DNA from 2 places in the Mesorhizobium sp. M0898 genome. Region 1 is predicted to be linked to the other one. Evidence: predicted binding sites of a transcription regulator. Region 1 holds the regulator's gene; the other holds the start of a gene.
What was found. Region 1 encodes PhoB, which activates phosphate uptake and scavenging genes when phosphate is short. Its sites were predicted from a motif close to TGTCATNNANCTGTCAT; they were not measured.

Region 1 (5,990 bases):
TTGTCGTCGGCACGCCGATCGGCGTGCTGGCGGGAACCTACATGGCCGAGTATGGACGCTTTTCGCGCATCACCACCGTCGTCCGCTTCATCAACGACATCCTGTTGTCGGCGCCGTCGATCATCATCGGCTTGTTTGTCTATGAGCTGATGGTGCGGCCAATGGGACATTTCTCGGCCATTGCCGGCGCCGTTGCGCTTGCCATCCTGGTCATTCCGGTGGTCGTGCGCACCACTGAAGACATGCTCAACCTGGTGCCGAACGCGTTGCGTGAAGCCGGTGCCGCGATCGGCGCGCCGCGCTGGGTGGTGATCCGTTCCGTCGCCTACCGCGCCGCATTGTCCGGCATCGTCACCGGCATATTGCTGGCGATAGCACGCATTTCCGGCGAGACGGCGCCGCTGCTCTTCACCGCGCTCAATAACCAGTTCTGGAGCAGCAATATCAACGCGCCGATGGCCAGCCTGCCGGTGACCATCTTCCAGTTCGCTCTCAGCCCTTACGAGGAATGGCAGCAACTGGCGTGGACCGGCGCACTCATAATCACCCTGACGGTTCTGGGCTTGAGCATCCTCGCCCGCAGCCTTACCGGACGCAGAGAGGACAGATGACACAGATGTTGTCCCCAGACATGACGATGGCCGAAACGGTCGCCGAGAAGACGAAGATCGAGGTCAAGAATCTCAACTTCTACTACGGCCAGAGCAAGGCGCTGAAGGACATCAGCCTGTCGCTGCCTGAGCGCAGTGTCACGGCCTTCATCGGCCCTTCGGGCTGCGGGAAATCGACGCTGCTGCGTGTATTCAACCGCATCTATGAGCTCTACCCAAAACAGACGGCCGAGGGCCAGGTGCTGCTCGACGGCAAGAACATTCTCGACCGGTCGCAGGATCTCAACCTCCTCAGGACCAAGATCGGCATGGTGTTCCAGAAGCCGACGCCGTTCCCGATGTCGATCTACGAGAACATCGCCTTCGGCGTCAGGCTCTACGAGAACCTCGGCAAGTCCGAGATGGACGGCCGCGTCGAACAGGCGTTGAAGCGCGCCGCGCTGTGGAGCGAGGTCAAGGACAAGCTCAACGCCAGCGGCTTGAGCCTATCCGGCGGCCAGCAGCAGCGGCTCTGTATCGCCCGCACCGTGGCCGTGAAGCCGGAAGTCATTCTGCTCGACGAACCGGCTTCGGCCCTCGACCCGCTGTCGACTGCCAAGATCGAGGAACTGATCGACGAATTGCAAGCCGACTACACGATCGTCATCGTCACCCACAACATGCAGCAGGCGGCGCGCGTGTCGCGCCAGACGGCCTTCATGTATCTGGGTGAACTGGTCGAGTTCGACCGGACCGAGAAGATCTTCACGTCGCCCCGCGAGAAGCGCACGCAGGACTACATCACTGGCCGCTTCGGCTGAGCCGTTCCGATCATGCATATGAGGACAGGACCATGGGCGAACACACAGTCGCTTCTTTCGACGAGGATCTCGAGCAGATCAGCAAGCTGATCCGCAACATGGCCGACCTCGCCGGTTCGATGGTCGGCGGGGCGACCAAGGCGCTGTTGAATTCCGACAACGTGCTGGCGCAACGCGTCGTTTCCGACGACGCCATCATGGATGCGCGTCAACGCGAACTGGACGACCGCGCCATCACCCTGATCGCCAAACGCCAGCCGATGGCCCACGATCTTCGCCATGTGGTCGGAGCGATCCGCATGGCGGGCGACCTCGAACGCATCGGCGACCTTGCCAAGAATATCGCCAAGCGCGTGAGTGCGGTCGGCCTCAGCGCCACGCCGCGGGACCTGTCGCATTCCATCGACGCGATGGCGCAGTTGGTTCTCATCCAGGTGCAGGGTGTCATCGAGGAATATGCTGCAGGCGATGCGGCCGCGTTGGCCAAGCTTCGTGCCGCCGACGAGCGCATCGACGTTAAATACACGTCCGTGTTCCGCGAGCTGTTGACCTACATGATGGAAGATCCGCGCAACATCACCGCTTGCACGCACCTGCTGTTCTGCGCCAAGAATCTGGAGCGGATCGGCGACCATGTCACCAACATCGCCGAAAATGCGTATTATGTGCTGACCGGCGAGCAATTGCCGGTCAATCGTCCGAAGCAGGACGAAACGACAATGTCCGCACCGGTGACATGATGGGGGTGCCCAGCCGATGATCGCACCACGCATAATGGTGGTGGAGGACGAGGAGCCGTTGGGTGTGCTGCTCCGCTACAATCTCGAATCCGAAGGCTACCAGGTCGAGGTGGTGACACGCGGCGACGAAGCCGAGATCCGTTTGCAGGAGAATGTGCCCGACCTTTTGGTGCTCGACTGGATGATACCAGCGGTTTCCGGCATCGAGCTCTGTCGTCGGTTGCGGGTGCGCCCCGAAACCGAGCGGCTGCCGATCATCATGCTGACCGCGCGCGGCGAGGAGAGCGACCGGGTGCGCGGTCTTTCGACCGGCGCCGACGACTATCTGGTCAAGCCGTTTTCGACACCGGAATTCATGGCCAGGGTCAAGGCGCTGCTGCGGCGCGCCAAGCCGGAAGTGCTGTCCAGCGTGCTGAAGGTCGGCGACATCGTGCTCGATCGCGAATCGCACAGGGTCTATCGCAAGAAGAGCGAAATCAGGCTCGGACCGACCGAATTCCGGCTGCTCGAGTTCATGATGCGGCATCCGGGCCGTGTCTTCTCGCGCAGCCAGTTACTCGATAATGTCTGGGGGGAGACAATCTACATCGACGAACGCACCGTCGACGTGCATGTCGGGCGGCTGCGCAAAGCCGTCAACAACGGCCGGATGCCGGATGTCATCCGCACCATCCGCGGCGCCGGCTATGCGATCAGGGAAGATTGACCCGCCTGGTCAGGCTACGTTCTTTCTGACGCTGGGCCTCATTTGCGCGCCCGGCGCGAAAATCTCCTGGTCGACGAAGCTTAACGCCCGCATCGCGCAGCCTTCGCGGATCAGAGGCAATTCGTTCGGCTCTGTATCGAAGGAGATCGAGCCTGAATGCTGGCCGCCGGCGGTCTGGGCGATTGCCTTCCGCAAGGCCGGCTCGATCAGATCGAAGGCGGCGGCACTGGCGCCGACCATCGCGACCGGTGCCGGATCGATCAGCGCGAACAGCGAGCCGAGACCGAAACCCAGCGCTTCGCCGGCCTTGCGGTAGGCCTCGCGTTCCGGCCCATCTTTCTCGCGCGCCCGGGCCGCCAGTGCGCGCATGTCGGCGTCGCTGACGTCGGCGACCGGTTCGCTGTCTTCGCTCATCTGCCTGGCGTTGCGCCAGATGGCGTAGTTGCCGGCATACGCCTCGATGCAGCCGCGCCGCCCGCAACGGCAGAGCGCGCCGCCCGGACGATGGATCATGTGGCCAAATTCGCCGCCCGAGGAATGCGTCCCGGTGAACAGTTCGCCCTTCAGCACCAGCCCCATGCCGATGCCATGCGAAAGCAGGATGGCGATGAAGTCATCGCGATAGCGATCCGGATTGCGCCAGCGCAAAGCCACCGCCATCATGTTGCAGTCGTTCTCCACCGTTGCCGGGATGCCGAATTCGTCCTCCAGCATGTCGGCAAAGGCGATGTCGGTCTGCGGCGTGATCGGCGACCACAGCATGGCGCGTGCAGGGGAGTCGGTAATGCCCTGAATCGCCAGGGCGATGCGGGCGACACTGCGGACGTCAAGATCTGGATCCTGCAGCCGGCGCCGGACGATGGCCATGCATTCACGGATCAGCTCGTCGCGCGGCATAGTCAGCGTGTCCAGCCGGCGCTGTTCCTCGGCGACCACCTGTCCCGTGTAGTCGATAATGGCGGCCGAAAGGAAATTCAGCGACAACACCACAGTCAGCACCGCCGCCGCTTCCGGGTTGAGGGCGAGGCCGACTTGCGGACGACCGCGTTTCAACGAAACGGGCTCACTTGGCTTGCTCTCGGCGAGGATGCCTTCCCGTATCAGGTCGGAAGAAATCGCCGATATGGTCGAATGACTGAGGCCGGTGGTAGCTGCGATCTCAGTACGCGATGGCTGGCCGGCCCGGCGCACCGCCGAGATCACCATCGCCCGGTTGCGCCGGCGCAAATCGTCATGGCGGATTCCGACCGACATTGTTTTGCTTTCCTCCCGGTTGCCGCGGCCGCTCATGAACCGGAAGCCGTCGGTAATGTCCGACAAATAGTGTCGGATGAGGCAAATAGTGTCAGATGCAGGTGGCGCTGTCATCGTTTATTCCGACGCTCGAAAAAACTCGCAGAGTCATCAAAATCCATCAGAATCGATGTTGACAGCAGCCGGAGATCGGGCCAGTATTTTTTCGAGGCTCGAAAAAATTAGAGCTTCTAAGCTGGTCTTTGAGCCAATTGGTCACGCCGTACGCGGCGCAGGGAGGATATGATGAAGAAATTCACGACCGCCATTCTGGCGGGTGTCGCCATGACGCTGGCGCTGGCGTCGGTGGCGCAGGCTAAAGACAAGGTCATCGGCGTTTCCTGGTCGAACTTCCAGGAAGAGCGCTGGAAGACCGACGAGGCCGCAATGAAGGCGGCCATCGAGGCCGCAGGCGACAAGTATATTTCCGCCGACGCACAGTCCAACCCCGGCAAGCAGCTCACCGACGTCGAGAGCCTGATCTCGCAGGGCGCCAACGCACTGATCATCCTGGCGCAGGACGCCTCGGCCATCGGGCCGGCCGTGCAAAAGGCGCTGGACGAAGGTATTCCGGTTGTCGGCTACGACCGGCTGATCGAGAACAAGGACGTCTTTTACCTGACCTTCGACAACAAGGAAGTCGGCCGCATGCAGGCCCGGGAAGTCTTCAAGGTGAAGCCGGAAGGCAACTATGTCTTCATCAAGGGTTCGGGTTCCGATCCGAATGCCGATTTCCTGTTTGCCGGTTCGATGGAGGTGCTGAAGGCGGCAATAGACAGCGGCAAGATCAAGAATGTCGGCGAGGCCTATACCGACGGCTGGCTGCCGGCCAACGCTCAGAAGAACATGGAACAGTTCCTGACCGCCAACGACAACAAGGTCGATGCCGTGGTCGCGGCCAATGACGGCACTGCCGGCGGCGTCGTCGCCGCGCTGACAGCGCAAGGGCTGGCCGGATCGGTTCCGGTTTCGGGCCAGGACGGCGACCACGCCGCGCTGAACCGCATCGCGCTCGGCACACAGACCGTGTCGGTGTGGAAGGATGCGCGCGAGCTCGGCAAGAATGCCGCCGAGATCGCCTCGCAGCTGGCCGACGGCAAGCAGATGACCGACATTGCCGGCGTGAAGGATTTCACCACGCCCGGCGGCAATACCGTCAAGTCGCTGTTCCTGACCCCGGTCGCCATCACCAAGGACAACCTCAACGTCGTCATCGACGCCGGCTGGATCAAGAAAGAAGAGGTCTGCGCCGGCGTGACGGCTGGCACTGTTGCAGTCTGCAACTGAGCCGACGTTTCCGAGAAGTCCGAACGCCGCGGCCGCTCGCCGCGGCGTTTTTCAACAAGAGTTGTTTTTCCGCTTCCGGCGGATAACTTCTAGGCTGCTTCCGGCATCCGCGGCAGACGGCAACCCGGCGGGAGAAACATCATGACCGACACGACGTCCAACACGCCGGTCGACAGCACGGCAGACCGGGCACGGGAATCCGAGCTCGGCATCGTTGCCCGATTTCTCAAGGCAACCGAACTCGACACGCGCATGCTCGGCATGGTCGGCGCGCTGCTGGTCATCTGGGTCGGCCTGCATGTCATTTCCAGCGTACGGCTCGGCGTCAATCCGTTCGACTTCGACAGCCGGACCTTCCTGACGCCACGCAATCTCTGGAACCTGTCGGTGCAGACTTCCGCCGTGGCCATAATGGCCGCCGGAATGGTGCTGGTTATCGTCATGCGCAATATCGACCTGTCGGTCGGTTCCGCCGAAGGTCTGATCGGCGTGGTCATGGGCTTTGCGCAGGTGCATTTCCTGGTGCGAATGATCGGTCTGCAATTAGGCAATC
Region 2 (5,990 bases), on a different contig from region 1:
GCCACCGGCACCGACGGCGCCGATGATCGTCGCGCCCCTGGTGTTGGATTCCCACTGATAGAGTGTCTGGCTGATGAAGACCGGGATCACTTCCGGCAGCACGCCATAGCGCTGCACCAGCAAGCCGTTGGCGCCGGTCGACTGGATGCCCTCGCGTGGCTTGTCGTCGATGTTCTCGAGGCCCTCCGAATAGACTTTGCCGAGCGTGCCGATCTCGGTGAAGAAAATCGCGGCGCTGCCGGCAAGCGGGCCCGGGCCGAAGGCGCGGGTGAAGAACAGCGCCCAGATCAGCATGTCGACCGAACGCATGAAATCGAAGAACCGCTTTAGCACCTGGCTAAGCAGGCCGCTCGGGGTGATGTTGCGGGCGGCGAAGAAGGCGAGCGGGAAGGCAACGATGCCGCCGAGCAAGGTGCCGAGAAACGCCATGACGATGGTCTGGAACAGCTTCGTCCAGACGTCGCCATGCTGCCATTGGGCGTTGTTCCAGATATTGTCGGCGGCCAGCGCAATGTTTGATGTGCCCGGCTTGAGCTGGGGTCCGGACATCAGCAACGAGACCACCTCGCCGGGCGACTTGCCGAAGAAGGGCGAGCGTGTGTCGAAGACGAAATTCGCCCAGCCGAGGAAGCGTTTGCGGACCTTGACGCGATCGACGGTTATGCGGACCTCGCCGGCAAAGCCCATCCTGGCGACGATCTCATCGTCATGCGCGGTGATCCACTCCGGCACCGGGCCGGATATTACCGGTTTGCCGCTGGTCAACGACATCGGCACCGCCTGGCCATTGGCGACCAGCGTCGCCTCGGTCTTGTCGAAGATGACCGATTTGGCCCGGCCGTCGATCAGGATGGTGTAGGAACCGTTGGCGTTGGTGATGACCCAATCGGGATGCGGGTCTTCGCCGAGCGCCGAAAAACGCGGGTATCTGGGTGTGATCTGAGGCTGGTCGAGACGGAATTCCGGCTGCAGATCGTAGCTGATCCATTGCGTCAGGAAGAGCGGCAGGCGCTCCCAGTGCGATTCCCTCAGCACTTGCGGCAGGCTGAAGAACCACAAGGCGTAGAGGAGATAGAGCAGGATGCCTGTGAACAGGACCAGCGGGCCGAAGCGTTTGTACAAGGGCCGCCGGAACACTTGGGGAAAGCGCTCCTCGATCGACCGCATCTCATCGGCGGTCATTGCGGCCATGGGCCGTCTTCTTGTTGATTTGCCATGATCTTTTCCAAAAACCGGAATCCACTTTTTGGGATCATGGTCAGGCACCCATCATGAATGCCTGCTCGCCGACGAGCTTGCGGCGTAGCCAGGCGGAAAACTGGTCGACGAGGAAGATCGTCGTGAACAGCAGCAGCACCAATGCCAGCGTCTTGGCGCCGAAGCCGCGCGAGATGGAGAGCTTCAGTTCCTCGCCGATGCCGCCACCGCCGACCGCGCCGATAATGGTCGAGATACGCACATTGATCTCGATCCTGAGCAGCGTGTAGGACATGAAATTGGGCAGCACTTGCGGCAGGCCGGCAAAGCGCACGCGCTCGAACCAGTTGGCGCCGACCGCGCGCAGGCCTTCTTCGGCGCGCATGTCGATGTTTTCGTTGATCTCGTAGAAGAGCTTGCCGAGGGCGCCGATGGAATGCAGGCCGATGGCGATGATGGCTGCGACCGGGCCGGTCGAGAGGATGGCTGCGAACAGGCCGGCAATGACGATCTCGGGGAAGGCGCGAAGCAGTTCCATGAAGCGCTTTACGACGAGCCTGAGCATCGGACTGGGCGTCAAGTTGCGCGCGGCGATGAAGGAAAAGGGCACCGCAAAGACAAAGCCGATGAAAGTGGAAACCAGCGCCACGTTAAGCGTGGTGAGCATCAGCTCGAAATATTCGGGTAGATAAAAGCCGCCCCAGAGATAGACGCGGCCAAGCGGGAAGTTGAACTCTTGGCTGCCCTTGTCATGCGGCGATGCGATGTCGAACAGCGCCCGCCAGACGTCGTTCCAGTCCTTGGGAACAAGCCAACTAAGGAAATCCAGTATGTGCGGCAGCCGATCGAAGAAATGTCCGGCATTGGCCTCGTCGGCGAACCACATGGCTGTGCACATGGCGACAAGCAGTGAGCCGATGCCGAGCGCCGTGTAGAACCGTCGCAAGGACGTCTGGCGTCGCCAGGCGTCTGCTGCCTGCCGGACCGCGTCTGAACGAATTGTAGCGGCGAAGGTCATACGGGGTCACGAGCGGACACACAAAAAGGGCGGCGACCGCATCGGCCCGAAAGTCGACTTTCGGAAAGCACGATGCGGCATCTAAGTGTTAGAGCGTACTTTGTGCGTCCAAGTGGACGCACGTCGCTCTAATGGACGCCGTCCTTTTCGAAATTGTCGTCAGCCGCCGATCGCGGCTTTGCGGGCTTCGACGATGACGCTGTAGAAGTCCGGCTTCACCGGAACATAGCCGGTGAAATCGCCGCCTTCGATGGCCTCGAAGCAAGGCTTGTCCTTGGCCGGCAGGCCGGTGAAGAAGTTGGCGAGCTTGGCGCTCATGTCGCCGCCGAGTGCGGTGCGCACGACCAGCGGGCCGTTCGGGATCAAGCCGGAGCGCCAGACTTCAACGAAATCGTTGGGGTCCACGGCGCCCTTGGCGACTTCCTTGTGGAAGGTGCCGGAGGTGTAGCCGTTCTTGAAGTCGCCGATGCCCGAGGAGTCGTCAACCGCAACATCGACCTTGCCGTCGCGAACCGCGAGAAGGTTGTTCTCGTGGCCGCCATTGAACTGGGTCGAGGCGAAGAAGGTTTCGTTCGAAGCGCCGGTGTCCTTCGGGATCTGGGTCAGCGGGATCAGGTAGCCGGAGGTCGAATCCGGGTCGGCATAGCCGAGCTTCTTGCCCTTGGCCGACTTGATGTCGGTGATGCCGGACGACTTCAGCGCAAGGCCGATCGAATAATAGCCGGTCGCGCCGTCGGTCTGCTGGGTGGTGAGGATCGGGGTCACGGCGTTCGGATCCTTGAGGTAGACGCTGGCATAGCCCGACGCGCCAAGCTCTGCGAAATCGAGCGTGCCGCCGAGCAGGCCCTGGATAACGCCGTCATAGTCGGCGGCCGGGAACAACGAGACCTTCTCGAAGCCGAATTCGGACTTCAGGTGATCGGCGAGGCACTGAAAGTTGCGCAGCCGGTCCGCTTCGTTTTCACCGCCAAGGATGCCGATGCGGAATTCCTTGATATCCTGGGCGTGAGCGGCGCTTGCCGCGATGGCGAGCAATGAAACGGCGCCAAAAACCATCTTCCTGAACATTATCTCTCTCCTGTTGGTCCCGGCCTCGCGCCGGTAGCGTTAGAATTTTTTGACAGGTGCCTTTGACGCGGGCGGGCGATCAGGCCGTTCTCAATATCCCGGGAATGCGGGCTCGAGCGGTCCGGCGGATGCAGCGATTTTCTGTTTGATGGCGACACTGGTGGAGGTGATGGCCTCGGAGATTTCGCCGCCATTGCTGTCGGTGCCGTAGACCATGCGCACGGCCTCGCGGTTGAGGGCTTCGGGCGAGCCGTCGAAGACGACCTTGCCGGCGGCCATGCCGATGATGCGGTTGCAGTAGGTGCGGGCCGTATCCAGCGTATGCAGATTTGTGATGACGGTGATGCCCTCGCGCAAATTGATGTCCTGCAGCGAATCCATCACCACCTTGGCGTTGAGCGGATCGAGCGAGGCAATCGGCTCATCCGCCAGCAACACCTTCGGCTGCTGCATCATGGCGCGCGCAATCGCAACGCGCTGCTGCTGGCCGCCGGAAAGCGTGCCGGCCGGCTGCAGGGCGGTGCGGGCGATGTCGAGGCGCTCGAGGGCTGCAACCGCCTCGGCGCATTCACCGCGGGAGAACATGCCAAATAGGTTGGACAGCGTCGAGCGGTGGTTGAGCCGGCCGAGCAGCACATTGGTCAGCACATCGAGGCGCGGCACGAGATTGAACTGCTGGAAGATCATGGCGCAGTCGCGCTGCCATCGCCGGAGCGGCGAGCCGCGCAACCCGGAGACCTCGACGCCGTTGAACAGGATGGATCCCTGGCTGGGATCGATGAGGCGGTTGATCATGCGCAGAAGCGTTGATTTGCCGGCGCCTGAACGGCCGATGATGCCGACCATCTGGCCCTGCGGAATCGAGATGTGAACATTGCTGACGGCGGTGTTCTTGCCGAACCGGCGGGTGACGCCGCGGATTTCGAGCGTAGCTGACATGGTGCAGGCTCCAGTCCAATCGCAATTGAAGGTCTGTTAACCCTGGCTAGCGCAGCCGCATGAACCTGCGGTGTCGGAACGATGTCAGTTTTGTTACTGCCCACAGCCTGGAGCGGGGCGGGATCAACTCGGCGCGAGAAGCTCGAATGGTGAATGGTGATAAGAACGGCTTCCCTGAGTCTCGAAACCTGTCCGCTGCCCCCATTCACATTCACCGTTCACCATTCACGATCCCTTAGCCGCCATATTTCTCCAGAAACGCCTCCGCCGACAGCTCCCGAAAATCGTCGAGCGCGGCGCGCAGCCTTGCATGATCCCAGTCCCACCAGGCGAGCGCCTGGTAGCGTTCCGCGGTGCGGCGGTCGAAGCGTTCGCGGATCGGCTTGGCCGGTACGCCGGCGACGATGGTGTAGGGCGCGACGTCCTTCGACACCACCGCACCGGCACCGACCGCCGCGCCATCGCCGACGATGACGCCGGGCAGGATGGTCGAGCCGTGGCCGAGCCAGGTGTCGTGGCCGATGGTGACGCGTTTGGCGCGGCGCTTGGCGAAGAATTCGCTCTCGTGCTCGGCGTCGTCCCAATAATCCGAGGCGCGATAGGTGAAATGGTGCAGCGTCGGCCGCCAGGTCGGATGGTTGGTAGCGTTGATGCGCACGCTTGCGGCGATGTTGGCGAATTTGCCGATCGTTGCGCACCAGACGCCGCAGTCCTGCATCATGTAGGAATAGTCGCCGAGCGTGCTTTCGGAAACCCGGCAGCGCTCGGTGATCTCGGTCCAGCGGCCAAGCGTCGAGTTCTCGACTTGCGCCGTCTCGTGGATCACCGGCGCCTCCGACAGTTTCCTTGTCATGCGGCAATTTTTCCGGCGGCGAAGGCGGTCACGTCGATGATACGGTCGGCCACCGCCTCACGCACGTCGTGGTCGTGGAAGATGCCGAGCAAAGCGACGCCCGCCGCCTTCTTGGCGGCGATCAGGGAAATCACCACGTCGCGGTTCCTGGCGTCGAGCGAAGCGGTCGGCTCGTCGAGCAGCAGGATCGGGTGCTCGGTGATGAAGCCGCGCGCGATGTTGACGCGCTGCTGTTCACCGCCGGAGAACGTCGCCGGCGGCAGCGCCCAGAGCTTTTCCGGCAGGTTGAGCTGCGCCAGCAAGGCACGTGCCTTGCCGTGCGCGACCTCGCGCTCCTCGCCGCGCTCGACCAGCGGTTCGGCCACGACATCGAGCGCAGAGACACGCGGCACGGTGCGCAGGAACTGGCTGACATAGCCGATGGTAAGCCGGCGCACGGCAAGCACGGTGCGCGGGCTGGCCGAGGCGAGATCGATGAGCCCGCCCTCGTGCTGGACGATGATCTGGCCTTCGTCGGCGGCATAATTGCCGTAGAGCATCTTCAGGATCGAGCTCTTGCCGGCGCCGGACGGGCCGCCGAGCACGGCGCATTCGCCGGCCCTGATCGCGAACGAGACACCAGCGACCACCGGCAGTTTGATGCCGTCGCGCAGATGCATGGTGAAGCTCTTCGCGACATCGGAGACAACGAGCGGGGTTGCCATCAGAGGGTTCTCCAATCGTCATTCGTCTGCGGGCCAACACCCCCCTCTGGCCTGCCGGCCATCTCCCCCTCAAGGGGGGAGATTGGCTGTCGCATTCGGTTTCGCCATTCTCCTGTGTCGCAGAACGGGCGGGACATAAAAGCTACCGATCTCCCCCCTGTTTGGACCGGAGACATCGCGAACAGGTGTGCGAGGACATCGCGAACAGTGC

Region 2: the regulator PhoB is predicted to act here: its motif matches at 4,304-4,320, upstream of phnC (phosphonate ABC transporter ATP-binding protein).

What each region holds. Positions count from the first base shown of each region.
Region 1 covers NZ_JAMYOE010000027.1:28,137-34,126, forward strand. Annotated here, with positions in the region: gene pstA (phosphate ABC transporter permease PstA) at 1-611, shown strand, start outside; gene pstB (phosphate ABC transporter ATP-binding protein PstB) at 608-1,411, shown strand; gene phoU (phosphate signaling complex protein PhoU) at 1,444-2,151, shown strand; gene phoB (phosphate regulon transcriptional regulator PhoB) at 2,168-2,857, shown strand; gene NKH90_RS23710 (ROK family protein) at 2,867-4,111, opposite strand; gene xylF (D-xylose ABC transporter substrate-binding protein) at 4,397-5,437, shown strand; gene NKH90_RS23720 (sugar ABC transporter permease) at 5,579-5,990, shown strand, end outside.
Region 2 covers NZ_JAMYOE010000073.1:20-6,009, reverse strand. Annotated here, with positions in the region: gene phnE (phosphonate ABC transporter, permease protein PhnE) at 1-1,191, opposite strand, end outside; gene phnE (phosphonate ABC transporter, permease protein PhnE) at 1,259-2,215, opposite strand; gene phnD (phosphonate ABC transporter substrate-binding protein) at 2,375-3,283, opposite strand; gene phnC (phosphonate ABC transporter ATP-binding protein) at 3,374-4,222, opposite strand; gene NKH90_RS32705 (DapH/DapD/GlmU-related protein) at 4,458-5,075, opposite strand; gene phnL (phosphonate C-P lyase system protein PhnL) at 5,072-5,779, opposite strand.